2 regions of the Mycobacterium sp. G7A2 genome follow, and region 1 is predicted to be linked to the other one. Evidence: riboswitches for the same ligand, from Rfam matches in the RefSeq annotation. Region 1 holds a riboswitch; the other holds the start of a gene.
What was found. Region 1 has a riboswitch for thiamine pyrophosphate ahead of thiO (glycine oxidase ThiO). Riboswitches for the same ligand answer to the same signal wherever they lie in the genome.
Positions count from the first base shown of each region.

Region 2: linked by a shared signal. The riboswitch ahead of ACEWX3_RS18840 (ECF transporter S component) and the one ahead of thiO (glycine oxidase ThiO) in region 1 are both predicted to bind thiamine pyrophosphate.

Region 1 covers NZ_CP169251.1:5,399,727-5,406,036, reverse strand. The annotation lists gene ACEWX3_RS25740 (glutamate ABC transporter substrate-binding protein) at 1-790, opposite strand, end outside; gene glnX (protein kinase G-activating protein GlnX) at 803-2,122, opposite strand; gene ACEWX3_RS25730 (NUDIX hydrolase) at 2,286-2,777, shown strand; gene thiE (thiamine phosphate synthase) at 2,761-3,450, opposite strand; TPP riboswitch at 3,487-3,596, shown strand; gene thiO (glycine oxidase ThiO) at 3,587-4,600, shown strand; gene thiS (sulfur carrier protein ThiS) at 4,597-4,794, shown strand; gene ACEWX3_RS25710 (thiazole synthase) at 4,787-5,542, shown strand; gene ACEWX3_RS25705 (SGNH/GDSL hydrolase family protein) at 5,539-6,297, shown strand; gene ACEWX3_RS25700 (ABC transporter ATP-binding protein) at 6,294-6,310, shown strand, end outside.
Region 2 covers NZ_CP169251.1:3,955,372-3,961,681, reverse strand. The annotation lists gene recG (ATP-dependent DNA helicase RecG) at 1-759, shown strand, start outside; gene ACEWX3_RS18855 (HNH endonuclease family protein) at 756-1,463, shown strand; gene ACEWX3_RS18850 (energy-coupling factor transporter transmembrane protein EcfT) at 1,529-2,302, opposite strand; gene ACEWX3_RS18845 (ABC transporter ATP-binding protein) at 2,299-3,756, opposite strand; gene ACEWX3_RS18840 (ECF transporter S component) at 3,756-4,439, opposite strand; TPP riboswitch at 4,428-4,539, opposite strand; gene ACEWX3_RS18835 (AAA family ATPase) at 4,585-5,142, opposite strand; gene ACEWX3_RS18830 (MBL fold metallo-hydrolase) at 5,154-6,310, opposite strand, start outside.

The DNA.
Region 1 (6,310 bases):
TGGGGCCCACTATGTGCAGGTAGGGGTCCTGGGCGACCAGGCCGGCCAGGATCGAGTCGTCGGTGCTGACCGCGTCGACCTGGCGCTGCTGCATCGCCACCAGGCAGTCCGCCCAGGTCTCCACCCCGACGATGATCGGCGGCGGGGTGATCTGCTGGAGCCGGTTGAGCGACGTGGTGCCCTTGGCCACGCACACCCGTTTGCCGGACAGGTCGCCGGGTTGGCGGATCGGCGAGTCGCGGGGCGCCAGGATGCGCTGGTTGGCGTTGAGGTACACCGTGGAGAAGTTCACCAGCTCCTTGCGCGCGCAGGTGATGGTCATCGTCTTGACCACGACGTCGACCTCGTTGTTCTCCAGCGCCGAGACGCGGTCGGCCGAGGACAGGATCCGGTACTCCACCTGGGCCGGGGTGCCGAAGATGTCGCGCGCGATCTCCCCGGCGATGTCGACGTCGAAGCCGGTGATCTCGCCGGTGATCGGGTCCCGGAAGCTGAACAGGTTGCTGCCGATGTCCAGGCCGACGATCAGCCGTCCACGTTTGCGGATGTTGGCGACGGCCTCGTCAGCCTCCTCCTCGGTGTCGAACGGGCGCAGGCTCGCGGTGCGGTCGCAGTCGTCCTCGGCCGGCGTCGGCGGTTGGGCCGGCTCCGGCGGCAGTTCCTCCATGCCGGCGGGCGTGGGCGGCGCCAGCGTCACCCCCGGATCCGGAACCACCGGAGCCGCCTCCGAGCACGCGGTCAGAACGGTCAGCAGTGCCGCCGCTGCCAGGGATGCCCATGCTCTTCTCATCGTGTAGCCGTTCTACCTGTACTCACTGAGTCGCGGCCAGATGCCCAGCGCGACCGAGATCGCCGCCACCACACTCAGCGCCGCAGCCCCCACCGTCGAGCCGGACAGCACCCGGCGCGCGTTGACGATGTCGGAACGCAGCTGGTTGCGGCTCTGCTCGATGCCCTGGCTCAGCGCCTCGTCCAGCTTGTCGAACGCCGGGGTGGAGTCGTCCTCCCCGGTGCCCAGGGCCACCTGGGTCGCGGCCTGATAGTTGCCGACCGCGATGTAGGCGGTGATCCGGTCGTCGGCCGCGCGCCAGCGTTCGAGCAGTTGCTGGGCGTCGGCCAGGTCGGCCTTGTCGATCGAGTCCTCGCGGGCCAGGTACTGCGCCAGCTGCTGCTGCATCTGCTCGATGCGCTGGTAGTAGGACTGCTTGCGCACGTTCTCGTCGCCGCGCCGGATCAGGGACAGCGTCTCGTCGGCGCGGGCCTGCTGGGCGGTGATCGCCAGCGACGTGATGGTCTTGAGCGACTCGGCGGCGGTGTCCTTGGCGCTGCGGCTGTCGACCGTGGAGATGATCAGCGCGGTGCCCACCCAGATCAGCATGATCAGCACCGCCATGCCGCCGGCGACGAAGCCGATGTTGACCCGTCGTCGGGTGCGTTTGGCCAGCCAGCGGTTGGCGAACACGCCGAACAGCAGGGTGGAGAGCACGATCAGGATCACCGGCAGCGGAATGCGCGTGGACGCGGTGGTCTCGGCGTCCACCCGCCCCGAGGTGACCTCGTAGAGCCGCTGGGCGTCGGGCAGGATCTCCTGCTGCATCATCGACGACGCCTCGGACAGGTAGGACGACCCGACCGGATTGCCGGCCCGGTTGTTGGTCCGGGCGGTCTCGACCAGCCCGGTGTAGACGGCGAGCCGGGCGTTGATGCGGCCCAGCAGCTGGACCATCGGTTCGTCGGTGAGCCCGCTCGAAGCCCGGGTGACGGCTACGGCCGCGTCGGTGATGGCCTGCTCGTAGCGTTGCCGCACGGGTTGCGGCTCGGTGCCGGCGATGAACGCGGTGGCGGCGGCGGCGTCGGCGACCGACAGCGTCGTGTACAGCTGGCCCGCCGCGAACGACAGCGGTTCGGTGTGGTCGAGGACGGTGGTCAGCGCCGCCTGGCGGTTGTTGATGGTCGTCGACGTCGCGAACGCGCTGGCGATGACCAGTGCCGCGAGCACGAACCCGATGGACAGGATCCGTCCGGGGGTGGTCCACAGGAACCACCACCGCGGATGCGACGGCGTCGTGGGCGACCGCGACGCGAGGGGTTCGGTCGATGGATGCGCCAACTCCACAGTCACGTCTACCCGGACCCCATCTTGAGCTCGATCTTTCCGGCGGTCGTTCCGACTGGCCCCCACTCTATAAAAGAAGTCTAAGAGTTGATCGGAGGGCGCGGGGGGATTCGCGGCGCCGGCGAGCCCGAGATCACCCCACAGCCGACCGGTTACCTATCCTGAACGGGTGCGCGGCGACGGTGACGGTTGGGTGGTGTCGGCCAGTGGCGCGGCCTACTGGGGCCGCTACGGCGCGGCCGGTCTGCTGCTGCGGGCCCCCGGACCCGGCGGCGTCGCCGCGGTGTTGCTGCAGCACCGGGCGCCGTGGAGTCACCAGGGCGGCACGTGGGGGTTGCCGGGCGGCGCCCGCGACAGCCACGAGACCCCGGAGCAGGCCGCGGTCCGCGAGGCCCACGAGGAAGCCGGGTTGGCGGTCGATCAGCTCACTGTCCGCACGACCGTGGTGACCGCGGAGGTGACCGGGTGGACCTACACGACCGTCATCGCCGACGCCGTCGAGCAACTCGACACCGTGCCCAACCGGGAGAGCGCCGAGCTGCGCTGGGTGGTCGAGGACGACGTCACCGGTCTGCCGCTGCATCCGGGGTTCGCCGCCAGTTGGGCGCGGCTGCGCACCGTCGCGGCGGAGATCCCGCTGCTGGTCAATCCGCAGAGCTGAGCAGTTCCTTCAGCGCTCGGGCCGCCGCGGCCGGATCCTCGGCGGCGGTGACGGCGCGCACCACCACGACGCGGCGCGCCCCCGCGGCCAGCACGTCGGGCAGCCGTTCGGCGTCGATGCCGCCGATCGCGAACCACGGCGTGTCGGTGCCGGTGGCGGCTGCGGCGCGGACCAGGTCGAGCCCCGGGGCGTGCCGGCCCGGCTTGGTCGGTGTCGGCCAGCACGGCCCGACGCAGAAGTAGTCCGGCTGTTCCGGGCCGTCGGCCAGCGCGGCGCGCAGCTGGTCCACGTCGTGCGTGGAGCGGCCGATCAGCGTGTCGCCGACGATGTCGCGGGCCAGCGGCAACGGCAGGTCGTCCTGACCCAGGTGCAGGATGTCGGCGCCCGCGGCGCGTGCGATGTCGGCTCGGTCGTTGACCGCCAGCAGCGCCCCGTGCCGGCGCGCGGCCTCGGCCAGGATGGCCAGGGCCGCCAACTCCTGACGGGCCTCCAGCGGGCCGAAGCGCTGTTCACCCGCCGAACCCTTGTCCCGCAACTGGATGATGTCGACGCCGCCGGCCAGTGCGGCGTCGGCGAATTGGGCCAGGTCGCCGCGTTCGCGGCGGGCGTCGGTGCACAGATACAGCGACGCCGTCCCCAGTCGGGTGGCCGCGGGGCTCGGGGCTTCACGCACACGTCGAACGCTAGTGCCGCCGGCACGTAGGCTGGTAACCGACCACACGGGAGCCCCGGGCCACGGGGGCTGAGAGTGAGCGCGCCGCTCGTACCGTCACACCTGATCCGGGTCATGCCGGCGAAGGGAGATCACCATGTCCGCACTGGCCGTCATCGGCGGCGGCGTGATCGGCTTGGCCGTCGCGCGTCGCGCGGCGCAGGACGGCTGGGCTGTCCGGGTGCACCGCAGCACCGAACGCGGGGCGTCCTGGGTGGCCGGCGGAATGCTCGCCCCGCACAGCGAGGGCTGGCCCGGTGAGGAGCGTCTGCTGCAGATCGGGCTGGCCTCACTGCAGCTGTGGAACTCGGGGTTTCTCGACGGCCTGCCGGCCGAGGTGGTGACCGCGAGGGGGTCGCTGGTGGTCGCCGTGGACCGGGCCGACGCGGCCGACCTCAAGACGGTGGCCGACTGGCTGTCGGCGCAGGGGCACCCGGTGACCCCGACGACCACGGCGCGCGACGTCGAACCTCTTCTGGCCCAGGGCATCCGGCACGGCTTCGTCGCCGACACCGAACTCGCGGTCGACAACCGCCTGGTGGTCGACGCACTTTCCGCGCACTGCGACCGGCTGGGGGTGCGGTGGGCGCCCGCGGTCGCGGAATTGTCCGAGGTCGACGACGCCGACGCGGTCGTGATCGCCAACGGCATCGACGCGCCGGCGTTGTGGCCCGGGTTGGCGGTGCGCCCGGTGAAGGGCGAGGTGCTGCGGCTGCGCTGGCGCCGCGGCTGTATGCCGATGCCGCATCGGGTGATCCGTGCCCGGGTGCACGGTCGCCAGGTCTATCTCGTGCCCCGCCACGACGGCGTGGTGGTGGGCGCGACGCAGTACGAGCACGGCCGCGACACGGCGCCGACCGTCGGCGGTGTCCGGGACCTGCTCGACGACGCGTGCGCGGTGCTGCCCGCGCTGGGCGAGTACGAGTTCGCCGAATGTGCGGCCGGTCTGCGGCCGATGACCCCGGACAATCTGCCCGTCGTCGGCCGCCTCGACGAACGCACGCTGGTGGCCACCGGGCACGGGCGTTCCGGGTTCCTGCTGGCGCCGTGGACCGCAGAGACGGTGGCCTTGGAGTTGACGGCGATGAGAGGTGCGGAGGTGCGAGGTTGAAAGTCACGGTGAACGACGAGGCGGTGGAGCTCGACGGCCCGACCACGGTCGGCGGACTGCTGACGCGGCTCGGCTTCCCGGACAAAGGGATTGCGGTCGCGGTGGACCTGTCGGTGCTGCCGCGCTCACAGTGGGGCACCACGGTGCCGGACGGTGCGAAGATCGACGTGGTGACGGCGGTGCAAGGTGGCTGAGCTGACCATCGCCGGCCGCGAATTCGGGTCCCGGCTGATCCTGGGCACCGGCGGGGCGGCCAACCTGGCGGTACTCGAAGCCGCGTTGCGCGCCTCGCAGACCGAGCTGACCACCGTCGCGCTGCGACGAGTGGACGCCGACGGCGGCACCGGAGTTCTCGAAGTGCTCACCCGGCTCGGCATCACCGCGCTGCCCAACACGGCGGGATGCCGCGGCGCGGCCGAGGCGGTGCTGACCGCCCAACTGGCCCGCGAGGCGCTGCAGACCGACTGGGTCAAGCTCGAGGTGATCGCCGACGAACGGACCCTGCTGCCCGACGCGGTCGAACTGGTCAGGGCGGCAGAGCAATTGGTCGACGACGGCTTCACGGTGCTGCCCTACACCAACGACGACCCGGTTCTCGCGCGCCGGCTCGAAGACACCGGCTGTGCGGCCGTGATGCCGCTGGGCTCACCGATCGGCACCGGGCTGGGCATCGCCAACCCGCACAATATCGAGATGATCGTCGAACAGGCCGGCGTGCCGGTGATCCTGGACGCCGGCATCGGCACCGCCAGCGACGCCGCGCTGGCGATGGAGCTGGGATGCGACGCGGTCCTGCTGGCCACCGCGGTGACCCGCGCCGCGGATCCACCGGCCATGGCGGCGGCGATGGCCGCGGCGGTGAAGGCCGGGCACCTGGCCCGGGGAGCCGGGCGTATCCCGAAACGGTTCTGGGCTCAGGCGTCCAGCCCGGCGCTGTCGTGAAACGGTATGTCGCGCTGGGTAGTTCCATGGCGGCCGGGCCCGGTATCGCACCGCGCGCCGACGGCTCGCCCAGGGCGGCGCAACGCTCGGCGCGCAACTACCCGCACCTGGTCGCCTCCGCCCTGGCCCTCGACCTGGTCGACGTAACGTATTCGGGCGCGACGACCGCGCACGTGCTGACCGACACCCAGCGGGGCGCCCGGCCCCAGATCGAGGCGCTCGACGGCACGGAGACGCTGGTGACGGTGACCATCGGCGGCAACGACGTCGGATATGTGCCCCTGCTGTTCGCGGCGAGCCTGCCGCGCTGGACGCTGTCGGTGCCGCTGCTGGGCAGCCGTCTGCGCGATCTGCTCGACCCCGAGGCGCGGGAGCGGGCACTGACCGACGTGGAGGCGGCGCTCGTCGAGGTCGGGCGGACCGTGCGATCCCGTGCGCCGCAGGCCACGGTGCTGTTCGTCGACTACCTGACGCTGCTGCCGCCCGCGGGCCCGGCGCCGCCGCTCGCCGACTCCGACGTCGCGCTGGGGCGCCGCGTGGCCGCGGCGTTGCGGCGCGCCACCGCAGCCGCCGCCGAGGCGACGGGGGCGGGTCTGGTGCGCGCTGCGGAGGCCAGCGTCGAGCACCACGCCTGGTCCTCCCAACCCTGGACCACCCGCCCAGGGCTGCCGGTCCCGGGCCGTCCCGCGCCGCTGCACCCCAACGCCCAGGGCATGCAGGCCGTCGCGGACCTGATCGTGGGGGCGCTGCGATGATCGAGCTGCGCGA
Region 2 (6,310 bases), 1.4 Mb from region 1:
GAAGTCCGCGCCGGACGGCAGGCGTACGTGGTTGCCTCGCGCATCGACGAGAACGACACCGCCGCCGACGACAAGCCCGCCAATGCCGACAAGGGCACCAAGAGCGCCAAGAAGGCCAAGAACGACAAGAAAGACGACGAGAAGGAACAGGGTCCACCACCGATCGCCGTGGTGGACCTCTTCGCCGTGCTGCATCAGGGGCCGCTGGCCGGTCTCCGGTTGGGCCTGATGCATGGGCGATTGCCCAGCGACGAAAAGGACGCCGTGATGGCCGCGTTCCGGGCCGGCGAGATCGACGTGCTGGTGTGCACCACGGTCATCGAAGTCGGCGTCGACGTGCCGAACGCCACCGTGATGGTCGTGATGGACGCCGATCGGTTCGGGATCAGCCAGCTGCATCAGCTGCGGGGCCGGATCGGGCGCGGCCAGCACCCCAGCTTGTGTCTGCTGGTGAGCAACCTGCCCGAGGGTTCGAAAGCGGGCAGGCGTCTGACGGCGGTGGCCGGCACTCAGGACGGGTTCAAACTCGCCGAACTCGACCTGCAGGAGCGCAGTGAGGGTGATGTGCTGGGCTTGAGTCAACACGGCCGTCCGATCACGTTGCGATTCCTGTCGCTGTCCGACCACCGCGAGATCATCGAGGATGCCCGGGACTTGTGTGAAGCGGTCTACGACTTCAACCCCGGTGACGCCGGGATGGCGTTCCTGTCGGCGTCGTTCACCGATACCGACCGCCTCGATTATCTGGACAAATCTTGAGTCGCAGGCAGATCCTGTGGCTGGCGGTTGCGGTGGCCCTGGCCGTGTTCGTCGCCGTCCAGGTCGTCGACGATTCCCGGCAGCCCTCGGAGTTGATCGCTCAGGCCGACGTCCCCACCGTCGCCCCCGGCGTCGATGTCCTCGCCGGTGTCGCCGAGATCCCCGAGCGGGTACGGGGATACGACTACCGGCGCGACGCGTTCGGAGAGGCGTGGACCGATGAAACCACCGCCCCCGGAGGCTTCAACGGGTGCGACACCCGCAACGACATCCTCGACCGTGACCTGATCGACAAGACATATGTGGCGATCTCACGTTGCCCGACGGCGGTGGCCACCGGGGTGCTGCGCGATCCCTACACCAACTCCACAGTCGCCTTCACCCGTGGTGAACAGACCGGGGCCGAGGTGCAGATCGATCATCTGGTGCCGCTGGCGCTGGCGTGGGATCTCGGGGCGCGGAACTGGACGGACGAGATGCGGGTGCGTTTCGCCAACGATCCCGCGAACCTCATCGCCGTCGCCGGTGATGCCAACCAGGACAAGGGCGACAAGCAGCCCGCGCTGTGGATGCCGCCCAACGAGGCATTCCACTGCCAGTACGCGATGCAATTCATCGCGGTGTTACGGGGGTACGACCTACCGGTGGACGCCGCGTCGGCGCCGGTGCTGCAGGAGGCTGCGCAGACCTGCCCCGCAGCGTGAGGCCGTGAATATCGCCGGCATCTCAGCAACCCGGCACCGCCGCGACAATGCGGGCGACCCAACCGTCATCGTCCACCGATGAACTGCCAGGTGCCCGCGGCCACCGCGACCGCGATGGCCGTGGCCGCAATGACAGTGCCATAGGCGATCAGGGCCGCTTCGCGCCAGCCGAACAACGACGGCCGTGCCCAGGTTCTGGTCGGGTGGGCGCCGAATCCGCGGGCCTCCATGGCGGTTGCCAGTTTGGAACCGCGGCGCAGCGCGAAAACCAGCAGGGCGAACGCCTGTCCGAAGACGCGCCGAATTCGGTTGGTGTCGGCGACCCCGCGAGCCCGGCGGGCGTAACCGAGATACTGCCAGTCCTGGCGCAGCAGGCCGACCATGCGCAGCCCCGCCAGCGCTCCGATGACGAAGCGGGCGGGGAGTTTCAGCACCTGCCCCAACCCGTCGGCGAGTTGGGTCGGGCTGACATCGACGAACAACAACACCGACGGCAGGGCGATGGCAAGCACCCGCAGGAACATCGCGCCCGCAAGCTCGATGGAGCCGTCGCTGACGTTGATCAACAGCAAGTGCCAGTGCACGGTGCCGCTCGGCTCCCCGTAGAGCAGGTTTGTCAGCGCGGTCAACGCGGCCGCGACGGTGACCACGGCGCCGCGGACCACGACGGTGCGCAGGCGGATTCTGAGCGCGAGAAACAGTGGGATCTCCAGCATCAGAGCGGTCAGTGCCGACACCCAGTCGACGCTGAGCACCAACGCCACGGCGATCACCGCTGCCGTCAGCAACGTCGCGACAGGATTGAGGACCGGACGGGTTCCGGCATCCAGCGATGTCACTGCAGCTCCACCCGGTCGTCGGCGAGCAGTTCGACGAACTCGTCATCGTGGGTGGCGGCGACGACCGCGGTTCCGCCGTCGGCGATTTCGGACAGCAACGCGACGAGCTCGACCCAGGTGCGTCGATCCTGGCCGAAGGTGGGCTCGTCGAGGACGATCAACGCCGGCCGGGTGACCAGGACGGTGGCCACGGACAGGCGGCGCTTCTCGCCGCCCGAGAGGGTGTAGGGATTGCGATGCGCGAGGTGGCTCAGGCGCAGCCGGTCGAGCAGCTCGTCGGCCCGGGCGGCGGCCTCGGTGCTGTTGTGGCGCAGCGCTTTCGGTCCGAGCAGTATCTCGTCGCGCACGCTGCCGGTGAGGAACTGGTGTTCGGGGTCCTGAAAGACGGTGGCGATGCGGGTGAGCAACTCCTTGGAGCGCCAGCCGATGGGTTCCACACGTCTGGGTGAGGGGGCGAACTGCGCCTGCGCGCGGAGCCGGCCGCCCTGCGGCGGCAACAAGCCGCCCAGGGTCAGCGCCAGCGTCGATTTCCCGCTGCCGTTACGCCCGGTCACGGCCACCACCCGGCCCCTGCGGATCTGGAAGTCCAGGCCCGCGCGAACCGGGGCGGTGGGGTAGCCGACTGAGAGGTCGGTGGCGCTCAGCAGGGGGTCGTCGGCCGCCGGACGGTGCCGGAAGATCCGCGGCGGGGGAGCTCCGGGCACCCAGATCCCGGACTGCAGCAGGTGTTCGCGCTGGCGCGCGATGGTCGGCTCCGGCGGGCCGTCGGCAACCACCTGACCGTTCGGGCCCAGGACGACGACGCGGTCGACGACGGGCAGCCAGGTCTGGGTGCGGTGTTCCACCACGACCACGGTGGCGCCGCTGGCGTCGGCGGCCGCGGTCACCGCATCACGGACCTCGAGGACCCCTTCGGAGTCCAGATTCGCGGTGGGCTCGTCGAGCAGGATCAGGCCCGGATTCATCGCCAGCACCCCGGCGAGTGCCAGGCGCTGCTTCTGACCGCCCGACAGAGTGGAGGTGTCTTGCGATACAGGAAGATTCAGACCCACGGAGCGAAGGGCGGTGTCGACGCGCGGCCAGATCGCTGCGCGTGGCACCCCGAAGTTCTCCATACCGAAGGCCACGTCGTCGCCTACCCGCGACAGGATCACCTGCGAATCCGGGTCCTGCAGCACCATTCCGATGAGCCCGCGTCGATCGGCGGGACGAGATCCGTCGACGAGGAGACGACCCGTCTCGTGTCCCTCGTCGGCGCCACCCAGCAGCCCGGCAAGGCCCAGCAGCAGAGTGGACTTTCCGGAGCCGGACGGCCCCAACACCAGGACCCGTTGGCCGGCCTCGATGTCGAGGTCGAGTTCGCTGACCGCCCAAGTGTTCTGCCCGGCGTGCTGCCAACCCCAGTGCTGCGCCGTCACGCGGGCGCCGACGCGGGTGGACGCCGCGGAGGGCATCAGGTGGCGGAACGCGCGAACGCCCGCCCGGACTCGAAGCGGCTCAGGGCGCCGGTCCTGGCCAGGCCTCTGACGACGAACCAGGACAGGACCCCGGCGATGACGGCGCCGGAGACCACCGCTGATGCCGTGTAGATGACCGCGAACGCGGTGGCGGCCCCCGGGTACCAGAGGATCAGGTCGTTGACGGCCAACGCGACCCCGGCCAGCGCGCCGGCGAGGATCGCGACGGGCAGGTTCCACCGCCGGTACAGAAACACGGCGAACACGAGTTCGGCGCCGAGGCCCTGCACGAGCCCCGATTCGATGGTCAGCACGCCCCACTGGTTGCCGACCAACGCCGACACGGTGGCCGCGACGACTTCGCCGTACAGTGCTGCGCCTGGCTTGCGGATGACCAGTGCCGTGAGCACACCGGCGAACAGCCACCCGCCACCGGCGAGCGCTTGCAGGCCGGGCAGCAGTGCGTTCAGCGGCGCGGTGATCGGGCTGTGCGCGACGTTCCAGATGACGAACACCAATCCGGCCGCGACGGCGAGCACGCTGGCCACCACGATGTCGACCACGCGCCAGCGCAACGACCCGGTGCCGTGAAACGACCCGGTGCCATGAAAAGACCCGGTGCCATGAAAGGACCCGGTGCCGTGAAAAGACCCGGTGCCGTCAGGGTGGGGCTGATCCATCACATCTCCCTACGCCGGCATTACCCGGTCAGGTTCGTACGGTCGACGGCCGTCAGCCGTCCTCTCAGCGCACTCGGTGTGCACTCCCGTGTGGAACCTCCCAAGCTACTGCAGAGCGCGAAGATGGCGCCACGCCGGGCATCGGTCACCGCCGGTGAAAGCTCCAGGACCACCCGGCGACGGTCTCGACCGCGGTGACGTCGGCGGCCGCCTGGGGCGCGAACTCGCTGATGAACTGCTCCTCCTGAGCCGCCCAGCGGTCCCAGTGCGGGCGGTAGGTGTCGCCGTCGCGGTGCAGGGCGCGACGGCGGCGCACCTCGTCGGGGGCGGTCACCCAGATGCCGAGATCGGCCAGCTCGCGATGCGCGGCGGACAGCGCGCCGACCCCCTCCACGATGAGTCGGGTGCCGGGCTCGACCGTGTGCCAGGGTCCGGGGGCGCCGGTGGCCCAGTCCCACTGGCGCCATCGTCCCGGGTGACCGTGTGCGCGGGGTGCGAGTAGTCGGGTGCCGACGTGCTCGACCGCCCACGCCAGCCCGTCCCAGCCCGGGTAGATGTCGTCGAGGCGGACGACCGAACTGGCCGACCACCGCCGCTGCAGGTGGTCGGCCAGCGTCGACTTTCCCGCGCCCGACCGTCCGTCGATCAGCACGGTCGTCGCGTCGGCGGCGACGAGGCTGACGACCAGATCGTCGGGGGTCACGTCCGCGAACCCTAGGACACCAGGGCGGACTCGGGGGCCTTGTCGAAGGCGTCGTCGATGAGCACGACCGCGCGATCCGCGCGTTCGATGAGCGAGCAGGCGATGGAGGCCCGGTAGCCGGAACCGCAGTGCACCCAGACTTCACCGGCCGGCACCTCGTCGCGGCGGGCGAGCAGCTCGTGCAGCGGGATGTTGAGCGCGCCGCGGATGTGGCCGCCGTCGAATTCAGTCGTCTGGCGCACGTCGAGAACGGTCACCTCGTCGCGGTCCAGCGCGCCCGCGAGGTCGTCGAACGCGGCCACTCGATAGCTCTGCAGTGCTTCACCGCCGGCCAGCGCGGAGATGTCACCGGCGGCGGAACCGGTGACGTTGTCGACTCCGATGCGGGCCAGTTCCCTTCTCGCCGAGAGAATCTGGTCGCGATCCTCACCGACCAGGGTCATCGGGGCACCCCAGCGGTACAGCCAGCCGAGATACGTCGCGAACTGTGTGGACAACTCGAAGCCGAAGGTTCCGGCGAGATGGCCGGCCGCGAAGGCGGTGCGGCTGCGCAGGTCGACCACCCATTCGCCGGAATCGATGCGGCGGCGCAGCTCTGCCGGGTCCACCGGTTCGGGCAGGGACAGGTCGACGGGAGCAGGACCTTCGGTGTTGATGACGCCCATGTGCGCGTAGTAGGCCGGATACGCGCCCAGACCGGCCAGCAGTTGGTCGACATAGGTCTGCTCGTCGTTGGTCAGGGCCGGATTGTTCTGCCGCTCGTCGCCGATGGTCGAGCTGTCGCCGCTGGCCGGCGTCGCCGAACAGAAGCTGCCGAAACCGTGGGTCGGATAGACCTCGACGTCGTCGCCGAGTTCGTGGGCCAGCCGGCGCACCGAGTGGTACTGCGCGTGAGTGAGCTCGACGGTGTCGTCGTCGTCGACCAGATCGGTTCGCCCGGTCGTGCCGTGCAGCATCGAGCCGCCGGTGAACACCCCGACGGCCGAACCCGACACGTCGCGGAGGACATAGCTCACGTGCGTGTGCGTGTGGCCCGGGGTGTGCAGCACCGCAAAGCTCATCGGGCCGACGTCGACGACGTCTCCGTCGCTCACCGCCCGGCGGGTGAACCCCACGTCATCGCCGTCCGCGACGACGTATTCGGCGCCGAGGGTGCGGGCGAGTTCCA